3 regions of the Pseudarthrobacter sp. Y6 genome follow, and region 3 is predicted to be linked to each of the others. Evidence: predicted binding sites of a transcription regulator. Region 3 holds the regulator's gene; each other region holds the start of a gene.
The links. The regulator HrcA, encoded in region 3, represses chaperone genes, less so after heat shock. The targets are predictions, from matches to a motif close to TTNGCACTCGNNNNNNNCGAGTGCNAA.
Positions count from the first base shown of each region.

Region 1: a site for HrcA is predicted at 1,574-1,600, ahead of groES (co-chaperone GroES). Genes of this name have one in related genera too.
Region 2: a site for HrcA is predicted at 1,486-1,512, ahead of groL (chaperonin GroEL). Genes of this name have one in related genera too.

Region 1 covers NZ_CP189574.1:1,448,013-1,451,253, forward strand. The annotation lists gene ACQCSW_RS06965 (THUMP-like domain-containing protein) at 1-1,110, opposite strand, end outside; gene ACQCSW_RS06970 (hypothetical protein) at 1,166-1,549, shown strand; gene groES (co-chaperone GroES) at 1,759-2,052, shown strand; gene groL (chaperonin GroEL) at 2,130-3,241, shown strand, end outside.
Region 2 covers NZ_CP189574.1:982,020-985,260, reverse strand. The annotation lists gene groL (chaperonin GroEL) at 1-1,306, opposite strand, end outside; gene ACQCSW_RS04790 (ABC transporter substrate-binding protein) at 1,599-2,864, opposite strand; gene ACQCSW_RS04785 (cold-shock protein) at 2,876-3,082, opposite strand; gene ACQCSW_RS04780 (LytR C-terminal domain-containing protein) at 3,241-3,241, opposite strand, start outside.
Region 3 covers NZ_CP189574.1:2,203,594-2,206,834, forward strand. The annotation lists gene ACQCSW_RS10550 (DUF4870 domain-containing protein) at 1-372, opposite strand, end outside; gene ACQCSW_RS10555 (DUF3097 domain-containing protein) at 501-1,349, opposite strand; gene hrcA (heat-inducible transcriptional repressor HrcA) at 1,497-2,510, shown strand; gene dnaJ (molecular chaperone DnaJ) at 2,588-3,241, shown strand, end outside.

The DNA of each region.
Region 1 (3,241 bases), 760 kb from region 3:
CAGTTCCTCCGGGGTTACCGAGGTGCCGCGCTTTTTGATGTCCAAGACCGTGATGCCGTTCTCCTTCACCCAGGCCTTGAGCGCCTTGACGTTGTACGGCATCACTTCCAGGACCTTGTAGGCCCGGGCGAACGGCGTGTCCGCCAGCTCCGGAGCGCAGATGTAGGCGATGTGCTCGTCCAGCAGGTGCCCGCCCAATTGAAGCGCGACGTCGGCCACCAGGCCGGCGCGGATCACCGCACCGTCGGGCTCATACAGGTAGCCCGCCGCCGGACCCACCGGCGCGGCGGGACCTCCGTCGAAGTCTTCAGCGCTGGTCAGCTCGGCGGCACCCTGCGGGCCAAGCAGCAGCGCCGCCCGGCGGATTCCGGGCCTGCGCACGGAGTTGAACCACAGGGCCACCTCGGTGACGTCGCCGCCCACTGATACCCACTGCGCCTCGCAGTCGGCGGGAACCGATTCGTGCGGCATGCCGGGGCCCATCTTGACCCCGACGGCGCGCCCGGTGGCAGCGAGCGATTCCACAAAGGACAGCGGCGGCGAAAACGCCTCAGGATCCCAGATTCTCTTGGTACCCGACGTGGAGGTGACCCGTCGTGCGGGATCCAGCCAGACGCCGTCGACCCCTTCCAACGGGACGGTGGTGGCGTCCGAATGCACCACGGTGGCGTTGGGGAAGGGAATCAGGTTGACCGTGGCGCAGGCGGCCGTGGTTTCGTCCATTTCCACGGCTGTGACCGTAATGTCCATCGATGCCAGGGCCAGGGAGTCCGCGGCGAGGCCGCACCCGAGGTCGGCGACATGGCGGACGCCGGCCTGCGCAAAGCGCTCGGCGTGCCGGGCGGCAACAGTGAGACGCGTGGCCTGTTCCAGCCCGGCCTGCGTGAAGAGCATGCTCCGGGCGAATTCCCCGAACTTCAGCGCGGCCTTGGTGCGCAGCCGGGATTGGGTGAGGACGGCGGAGACCAGCGCGGGGGAGTGCCCGGCCTTGCGGAGGGCCGAGTTGAGCTCGAAGGCCTCGTCCTCGCGGTACGGTCCCAGGGACGCCAGCAGCTCCCAGCCTTCGCTTGTGAGCAGTGGGGCGATCTGGTCCTGCGGTGCTTGAGCCATGGGTTCAAGCCTAGTGGAGGTGGCCCCGCGGCCAGTTCCCGCTAGGGTTGAAGGCATGGAAGACAGTGCAGGCACCCAAGCGTCCGGACCACGCCAAGCCAGCAAACCGGACCTGGTGAAGATTGCCCGCCCCGCGCTGATTGCAGGATCCGCAGTGGCCGTGGTCTGCATCGCGCTGTTGGTGATCATCTTCTTCCTGGACACGTTCAACGCCACTGTCTACTCCGTGGGCGGCAACGACATCCAGGACGCCACGGACGAGGCACGGGACATCCGCGGCCTCTACAGCGGGGCACGCGTGGGCGGTATCATCCTGCTGGTGCTCTCGCTGCTGGCTGCCCTGGGCGGCGCCGTGGTGCTGTACCTGCGGCGGGGCACCGTCGATGAAGGGGACGACGGCGACGAAGACGTCGATCTTGAGGACCTCACCGGCCGGTAAAGGCTGTTCGCCGGAGACATAATTCTGGCACTCACCTTGACCGAGTGCTAACGAATACATAGAGTCATCATTAGCACTCTCCCTAGGAGGGTGCTAATACATGAAGAGCTGCCAGCCAGGCTGCTGCCGGCACCGCGACGACGGTTTGCCAGCCACGGCGAAGCAGCTCAACTGTCCATGAATTTGCTGACGTAGAAGGAGAGGTCCGAGTGTCGGTCTCTATTAAGCCTCTTGAGGATCGTATTGTTGTCCGCCCGCTCGAAGCCGAGCAGACCACGGCTTCCGGCCTGGTTATCCCGGACTCCGCACAGGAGAAGCCGCAGGAAGGCGAAGTTGTTGCAGTAGGCCCCGGCCGCTTTGAAGATGGCAACCGCGTTCCGGTCGACGTAGCCGTAGGCGACGTTGTTATCTACTCCAAGTACGGTGGAACCGAAGTCAAGACCGGTGGCAACGAGTACCTCGTGCTGTCCGCCCGCGACGTTCTGGCGATCGTCGTAAAGTAACTCTTTGGATCCCCGTGCCGCTGTTCCGTCCCTGACTGAACAGCGGCGCGGGGTTCTGTCTTTGAAAGGACAAAACCATGGCAAAGCAGCTTGCGTTTAACGACGCTGCACGCCGGTCGCTTGAAGCCGGCATCGACAAGCTCGCCAACACTGTCAAGGTGACGCTCGGCCCCCGCGGCCGCAACGTCGTGCTCGACAAGAAGTGGGGCGCCCCCACGATCACCAACGACGGCGTCACCATCGCCCGCGAAATCGAGCTGGATGACCCGTACGAAAACCTTGGCGCGCAGCTGGCCAAGGAAGTAGCCACGAAGACCAACGATGTTGCCGGCGACGGCACCACCACGGCCACCGTGCTCGCCCAGGCCCTGGTCAAGGAAGGCCTGCGCAACGTTGCGGCTGGCGCCGCTCCGGGCCAGATCAAGCGTGGCATCGAGGTTTCCGTTGAAGCCGTTGCAGCCCGCCTGCTCGAGAACGCACGCCCGGTTGAAGGCACCCAGGTTGCCAGCGTGGCAGCCATCTCGGCCCAGAGCGACGAAATCGGCGAGCTCCTCGCCGAGGCATTCGGCAAGGTCGGCAAGGATGGTGTGATCACCATCGAGGAGTCCTCCACCACGCAGACGGAGCTGGTCCTCACCGAAGGCATGCAGTTCGACAAGGGCTACCTGTCCCCGTACTTCGTGACCGACACCGAACGTCAGGAAGCCGTCCTCGAGGACGCCCTCATCCTGATCAACCAGGGCAAGATCTCCTCCGTGCAGGACTTCCTGCCGCTCCTGGAGAAGGCGCTGCAGAGCTCCAAGCCGCTGTTCATCATTGCCGAAGACGTTGAGGGCGAGGCCCTGTCCACGCTGATCGTCAACCGCATCCGCGGCACCCTGAACGTGGTTGCCGTCAAGGCTCCGGGCTTCGGCGACCGCCGGAAGGCCATGCTGCAGGACATCGCCACCCTCACCGGTGCGCAGGTCATCTCCGCAGAACTGGGCCTCAGCCTGGATTCGGTGGGCCTCGAGGTGCTGGGTACCGCCCGCCGCATCACGGTCACCAAGGACAACACCACCATTGTTGACGGTGCCGGTTCCGCAGAAGACGTCGCAGCCCGGGTTTCCCAGCTGCGCGCCGAGCTGACCCGCACCGACTCCGACTGGGACCGCGAAAAGCTCCAGGAGCGCCTGGCCAAGCTGGCCGG
Region 2 (3,241 bases), 1.2 Mb from region 3:
TTGCTTCGTCACCTGTCAGGTTCAGGTTCGCGAACGCCTTGGCGCCGGCCTGGATCAGCGCAACGCCGCCGCCGGCGACGATGCCTTCTTCAACAGCAGCCTTCGCGTTGCGGACAGCGTCCTCAATGCGGTGCTTGCGTTCCTTGAGCTCAACCTCGGTTGCGGCACCGGCCTTGATGACTGCAACGCCGCCGGCCAGCTTGGCCAGGCGTTCCTGCAGCTTCTCGCGATCGTAGTCCGAATCGGAGTTTTCGATCTCGGCACGGATCTGAGAAACGCGGCCAGCGATCTGGTCGGCGTCGCCGGCACCTTCAACGATGGTGGTCTCGTCCTTGGTGACAACAACCTTGCGGGCGCGTCCCAGGAGTTCCAGTCCGGCGGTCTCCAGCTTGAGTCCGACTTCCTCGGCGATGACCTGGCCACCGGTGAGTACAGCAATGTCGGCCAGCTGGGCCTTGCGGCGGTCGCCGAAGCCCGGAGCCTTGACGGCAACGGACTTGAAGGTGCCACGGATCTTGTTGACGATCAGGGTGGCCAGGGCCTCGCCCTCAATGTCCTCGGCAATGATCAGCAGCGGCTTGTTGGACTGCATGACCTTTTCCAGGACAGCAACCAGTTCCTTGACGTTGGAGATCTTGGAGTTGACGATCAGGATGTACGGGTCCTCAAGGACCGTTTCCTGGCGCTCAGTATCGGTAACGAAGTAAGCGGAGATGTAACCCTTGTCGAAGCGCATGCCTTCGGTGAGCTCGAGCTCCAGGCCGAAGGTGTTGGACTCCTCGACGGTGATGACGCCTTCTTTGCCCACCTTGTCCAGGGCTTCAGCGATCAGGGCGCCGATTTCGTCGTCACCGGCGGAGATGGAGGCAGTAGCCGCAATCTCTTCCTTGGTTTCGATTTCCTTGGCAGAGGCCAGCAGTTCAATCGTGACGGCCGCTACAGCCTTCTCGATACCGCGCTTGAGGGACAGCGGGTCAGCGCCGGCCGCGACGTTGCGCAGGCCTTCCTTGACCAGGGCCTGCGCCAGCACGGTAGCCGTGGTGGTGCCGTCGCCAGCGACGTCGTCCGTCTTCTTGGCAACTTCCTTGACCAGCTCGGCGCCGATCTTTTCGTAAGGGTCGTCCAGCTCGATCTCCTTGGCGATGGAAACACCATCGTTGGTGATCGTGGGGGCGCCCCACTTCTTTTCGAGGACGACGTTGCGTCCACGCGGGCCGAGGGTGACCTTGACGGCGTCGGCGAGGATGTTCAGGCCCCGCTCAAGACCGCGGCGTGCCTCTTCATCAAATGCAATGATCTTGGCCATAACGGCAGTAGTCCTTTCGGGACAGTCGTTAAGAATGAACCTCACTGCAGTGCCCGCGACGGACGATCCTTCACCGGCGGCCTCTGTATGCCGCGGCTGGGGGATCTCACTCCAGCTAGGTATTTCTCTCGCTCCACGACCGCCGCCAAGCTCCGCTGCCGGACAAACCGGACGTTGCTTTAGCAGTCGGTACGTAGGAGTGCTAACTCAATAATTAGCACTCCCTAGGTGAGAGTGCAAGCGAAAGGTCCCGCAGATCGCCCTGTCAGGGCGACCCGTTCGCCACTGGCGATCAGCCTGCGGCCCGGCCTGCCGCCTCACGGCCGCTGAGCACTGCCCTGTTGTCTGCGCCGTAGGTGAACACCATGTAATTGGCCGTGGTGATGTCACCGTTGGAATCGAAGGCAACTGGCCCTGATTCGCCGTCGTAATTAATGTCCGCCCCGGTCTTCAGGACCGCGAGGCAGTCGGTGTAGGACAGGCACGGCTTGGTGGCAGGGCCGGAGCCCTGAGCGGCGGGCTGACCGCCGGCTGCTCCGCCGGACACGGCGATCAGGTTGGCGGCGATGGAGCGGCCGGCATCGTCGTCGGCCTGATCTGCTGCCAGGACCGCGAGGTTCACGGCGTCGTAGGTCTCTGCGGCGAACGAAAGGTCTTTCAACGCAGGGTTGACCGACACAAGACGGGCCTGGAAGTCCGCAGACGGCAGCAGGCCCGGCACCACTGCACGGGCGCCGTCGAGGGCCTTGGACCCCAGCCCCGAACCGTACTGGGCGAAGGCACCGTCGCTCAGGATGATGCTCTTGCCCGAAAGCCCCGCGTTATTGAGCTCGGCAATGGCGCCCTGGGCATCGTCCCTGGCGATGAGCACTACGGCGTCAGGCTTGGCGGCCTTGGCAGCGGCTGCCGCGTTCCCGGCGTCGCCGGGCTTGAATGCGGTGGTGGAGACAGTCTCCAGGCCGGCGTTCTTGGCGGCGCCGGTCACCGCGGCCGAAACGTCCTTGCCATAGGCACTGTCCTGGTGGACCACGGCAAGGCTCTTGGCGCCGCCGTCCTTGGCCAGTTTCACCAGCACCGAGGCCTGGGCAACGTCCGCCGCCGCCGTCCTGAAGTAATAGCCGCCGCTCTTGTAGCGGGACAGGCCGGCAGCAGAGTTTGCCGGCGAGACGAGCGGGACCCGCGCGGCCGAGAGGACGTCGATGGCGGCGGCGGCGTGACTCGAATCCGTGGGGCCGATCACCGCATCAACCTTGGCTGAGGCCAGATTCCTTGCCTGGGAGTCGGCGCCATCACCGGCGCCTACCACCAGGTCAACAGGCCTGCCCTTGTGACCGCCGGCCACATTGATTTCCTTGATGGCAAGCTGGGCCGCGGCTAGCTGAGAGTCGTTGAGGAAGGCCTGCTCCCCTGTGCTGTCCTGGATCAGCCCGATCCGCAGCGTGCCGTCTCCGGATGCTTCAGCGGATTCAACTCGGGCGTTGCCGCCTGCTCCGGCGCAGCCGGCCAGGGCAAACAGGAGTGCCGCCCCTGTAGTTGTGCGGACGATTGTTGAACGCAAGCTGCGAGAGATCACTGCGCGGGCCGGACGCTTTCTGCCTGCGGGCCTTTCTCGCCTTCGCCGACTTCAAGCTCGACGCGCTGTCCCTCATCCAGGGCGCGGTAACCTTCGCCCTCAATGGCCGACCAGTGCACAAAGACGTCGTCCCCGTAGCCGTCCACCGTAATAAAGCCGTAGCCCTTTTCGGCGTTGAACCACTTAACCGTTCCCAATGCCATGATGTCCACTCTTTTCCGTCGTGCCGTCGGTCCCCGTCGGAAGTGTGCCGCTTGTTACGGACCGAAGCCTGAAATCACTCTAGCGACAAGCCATCCGACGGGCCGAGCCACACGGCCGCTCCGGTGCCCAAAAGTTATTCAGGCGTGACCGCGAGGCGT
Region 3 (3,241 bases):
GTTGACATGGATGCCCGCGGCCACGGAGAAGCAGGTCAGGGCAATCCAAATCAGGGTGGCGATGACGGCGAAGATGTTTCCCACCACTGGAATGAAAACCAGGAGGTTGGCCACCAGCGCCGCAATGGTGGGCGGCAGGCTGAAGTTCAGCGCTTCCTTGGATTCCTGGGCGGTGAACGGCCCGCGCTCACGGAAAATCAGGTAGATCAGCAGTGAGGGAACACAGCCGAGGATCCCGCCGAAGTGTGCCAGCATGGCCCACTGGCGGTCTTCACTGGCCGTCAGGGGCAGCGCATTTGCCGGAACGCCCTGGTACTCGGAACGGCCCTGGCCGCCGTGGTCGTCCCGGTGCTCGCGTGCGTTTTGTGCCACGGTTTTCTTCCTTCGAAAGTGCAATGGTGCTGGGTTGGAGAATGCCGGACTGAAGCAACTGCAGCCTCCGCCGTACCAAGAATACTGGTTCGGCCACCAAATGCCGCCGCCAGCGCTCGGATCCGGGGTTACGGCACCGTCAGGAAGTCGATGACTTCCTCCACTCTCCCGAGCAGTGATGCTTCCAGGTCCGCGTAGCTGCGGACGGCGCCCAGCAGCTTTTGCCAGCCAAGCCCGATGTCTTCCTTGGTGGAGTGCGGCCAGCCGAACGCTTCCAGGATGCCGGTCTTCCACTCCTGCCCGCGGGGTACCACCGGCCATTTTTCGATGCCCAGTACAGCGGGCCGGATCGCCTGCCACACGTCAACGTAAGGGTGCCCGACGATCAGGACATTCCCGGCCGCGCCGGGCGAGGCCATCACGGCGGCAGCGATGCGCGACTCCTTCGAGTCCGGCACCAGGTGGTCCACCAGGACCCCCAGCCGGCGGCCCGGACCGGGACCGAACGCGGCCACCGCCCCAGCCAGGTCATCAATGCCGTGCAAAGGCTCGACGACGATGCCCTCTACGCGGAGATCGTCACCCCAGACCTTTTCCACCAGTTCGGCGTCGTGTTTTCCTTCAACCCAGATTCTGCTTGCCTTGGCCACCTGGGCACGCTGGCCGGCCACCCGGACTGAGCCCGACGCCGTCCGGCCGGCCACCACGGCGGCGGGCTGCCTGGGCGCCGGGGGAACGAGCCGGATGGGCTGTCCCTCCAGGAGGAACCCGAAGCCGAGCCGGAAGGACCGGGACTTTCCGCGCCGGTCTTCGAGGGCAACTACATGCATGCCGCCGGACTTCTCCACCCGGGTCACCGCTCCCACCCAGCCTGACTGGGCGTCTTCGAGAACCATGCCGCGTTCCACGGGAACTTCAGGGAGTTCGCTTCTGACGGGTGCGGTGATCTCCTGCGGACCCCAGTTCTGGTATTGCATGGATTGATTCCGCCTTGCCGCTAGATCCTGACCCGGAATTTCGCCCGGAGCGGTACCAATGCTAACAACGGGGTGACTCATATTAGACTGTTAGCACTTAGGTATGTCGAGTGCTAACCCTGCAGTAATCACGGATGGAGGTGGAGTATGAGCGAGCCGCGCAAACTCGAAGTACTGCGCGCCATAGTGGAGGACTATGTGCACTCCCGCGAGCCGGTGGGTTCCAAGGCACTCGTGGAACGCCATCACCTCGGCGTGTCCAGTGCCACCATCCGCAACGACATGGCGGCACTGGAAGACGACGGCCTGATCACAGCCCCGCACACCAGCGCCGGACGGATCCCCACCGACAAAGGCTATCGGCTGTTTGTGGACCAGATTTCAGCAGTAAAGCCGCTTTCCCAGGCGGAACGGCGTGCCATCCAATCGCTGCTGGAGGGCTCAGACGATCTGGACGACGTCCTGGACAGGACCGTCAGGATGCTGTCACAGCTGACCAACCAGGTCGCCGTGGTGCAGTATCCCCATCTGAGCCGCGCCACCATCCGCCACATCGAATTCGTCCTGCTCGCGCCCCGGCAGGTCCTGGTGGTCCTCATCGCCACCACCGGCAAAGTCGAACAGCGCGTGATCGACGTCGGCCAGGACCTCGGCGACGACGCTATCGCCGCCTTGCGGACACACTTCCTCGGATCACTGGCGGGCATTTCGCTGAGCCGTCTGACGCCGTCGCTGCCGGGAGTCGTTTCGTCCGTCAGTCCGGGCCAGCGCGCAGCTGCCCAGGCTTTGGCCCATGTGCTGGAAACGCTCGCCCACAACAGCCGTGAGGAACGCATGGTCATGGCCGGAACGGCGAACCTCGCCCGCTCCAATGTGGATTTTCCGCTCAGTATCGGACCAGTCCTGGAAGCCCTCGAGGAGCAGGTTGTCCTGCTGCGCCTCCTGAGCGACATGGCGCAGGATCCGAGGGGCGTGGCAGTAAGTATCGGGCGTGAAAACCCTTACGACGGACTCGCGGAAGCCTCCGTGGTTGCCACGGGCTACGGACCTGACAGCACTGCCAAGATCGGTGTGCTGGGCCCCACCCGGATGGACTATCCCACCACCATGGCCGCCGTCAGGGCAGTAGCCCGTTACCTTTCAAGAATTCTGGGTCCGTAACAGCACCACGGTCCAGGCACGAAGAGCAGTGCCGGCAGCCAGGCTGCCGGCAGTACAACAAGGAAGAGATACGAACTTTGAGCAGCCACTACGACGTCCTCGGAGTCTCGCCGGAAGCCACCGGGGAAGAGATTAAGAAGGCCTACCGCAAGCTGGCCCGCACTCTGCACCCGGACGTAAACCCCGGGGACGATGCATCGGACCGCTTCAAGGCCGTGACCCACGCCTATGAGGTACTTTCGGACCCGCAGAAGCGCCGGATCTATGACACCACCGGCAATGAGAACGGCACCGACAACGGGTTCGGCGGCGCCGGATACTCCGGCCAGGGCTTCGCGTTCCAGGACATCTTTGACACGTTCTTCGGTGCCGGCGGCTCCTCCGGCCCCGCGTCCCGGGTCCGCCGCGGCCAGGACGCGCTGATCAGTGTCCGGATAGAACTCCGCGATGCGGTGTTCGGCGTCAACCGGAAACTCGAAGTGGACACCGCCGTCACCTGCCCCACCTGCAACGGCTCATGCTGCCGCGAAGGAAGCCACCCTGTCCGCTGCGATATCTGCGGCGGTAGCGGCCAGGTCCAGCGCGCGGTGCGCTCCATCCTGGGCCAGGTCATGACGGCGGCCCCGTGTGGCAGCTGCGAAGGCTTCGGAACAGTCATCAAGGACCCCTGCAACGAATGCAGCGGCCAAGGCCGCATCCGCAGCCGACGGTCCCTCACCATCAAGGTGCCG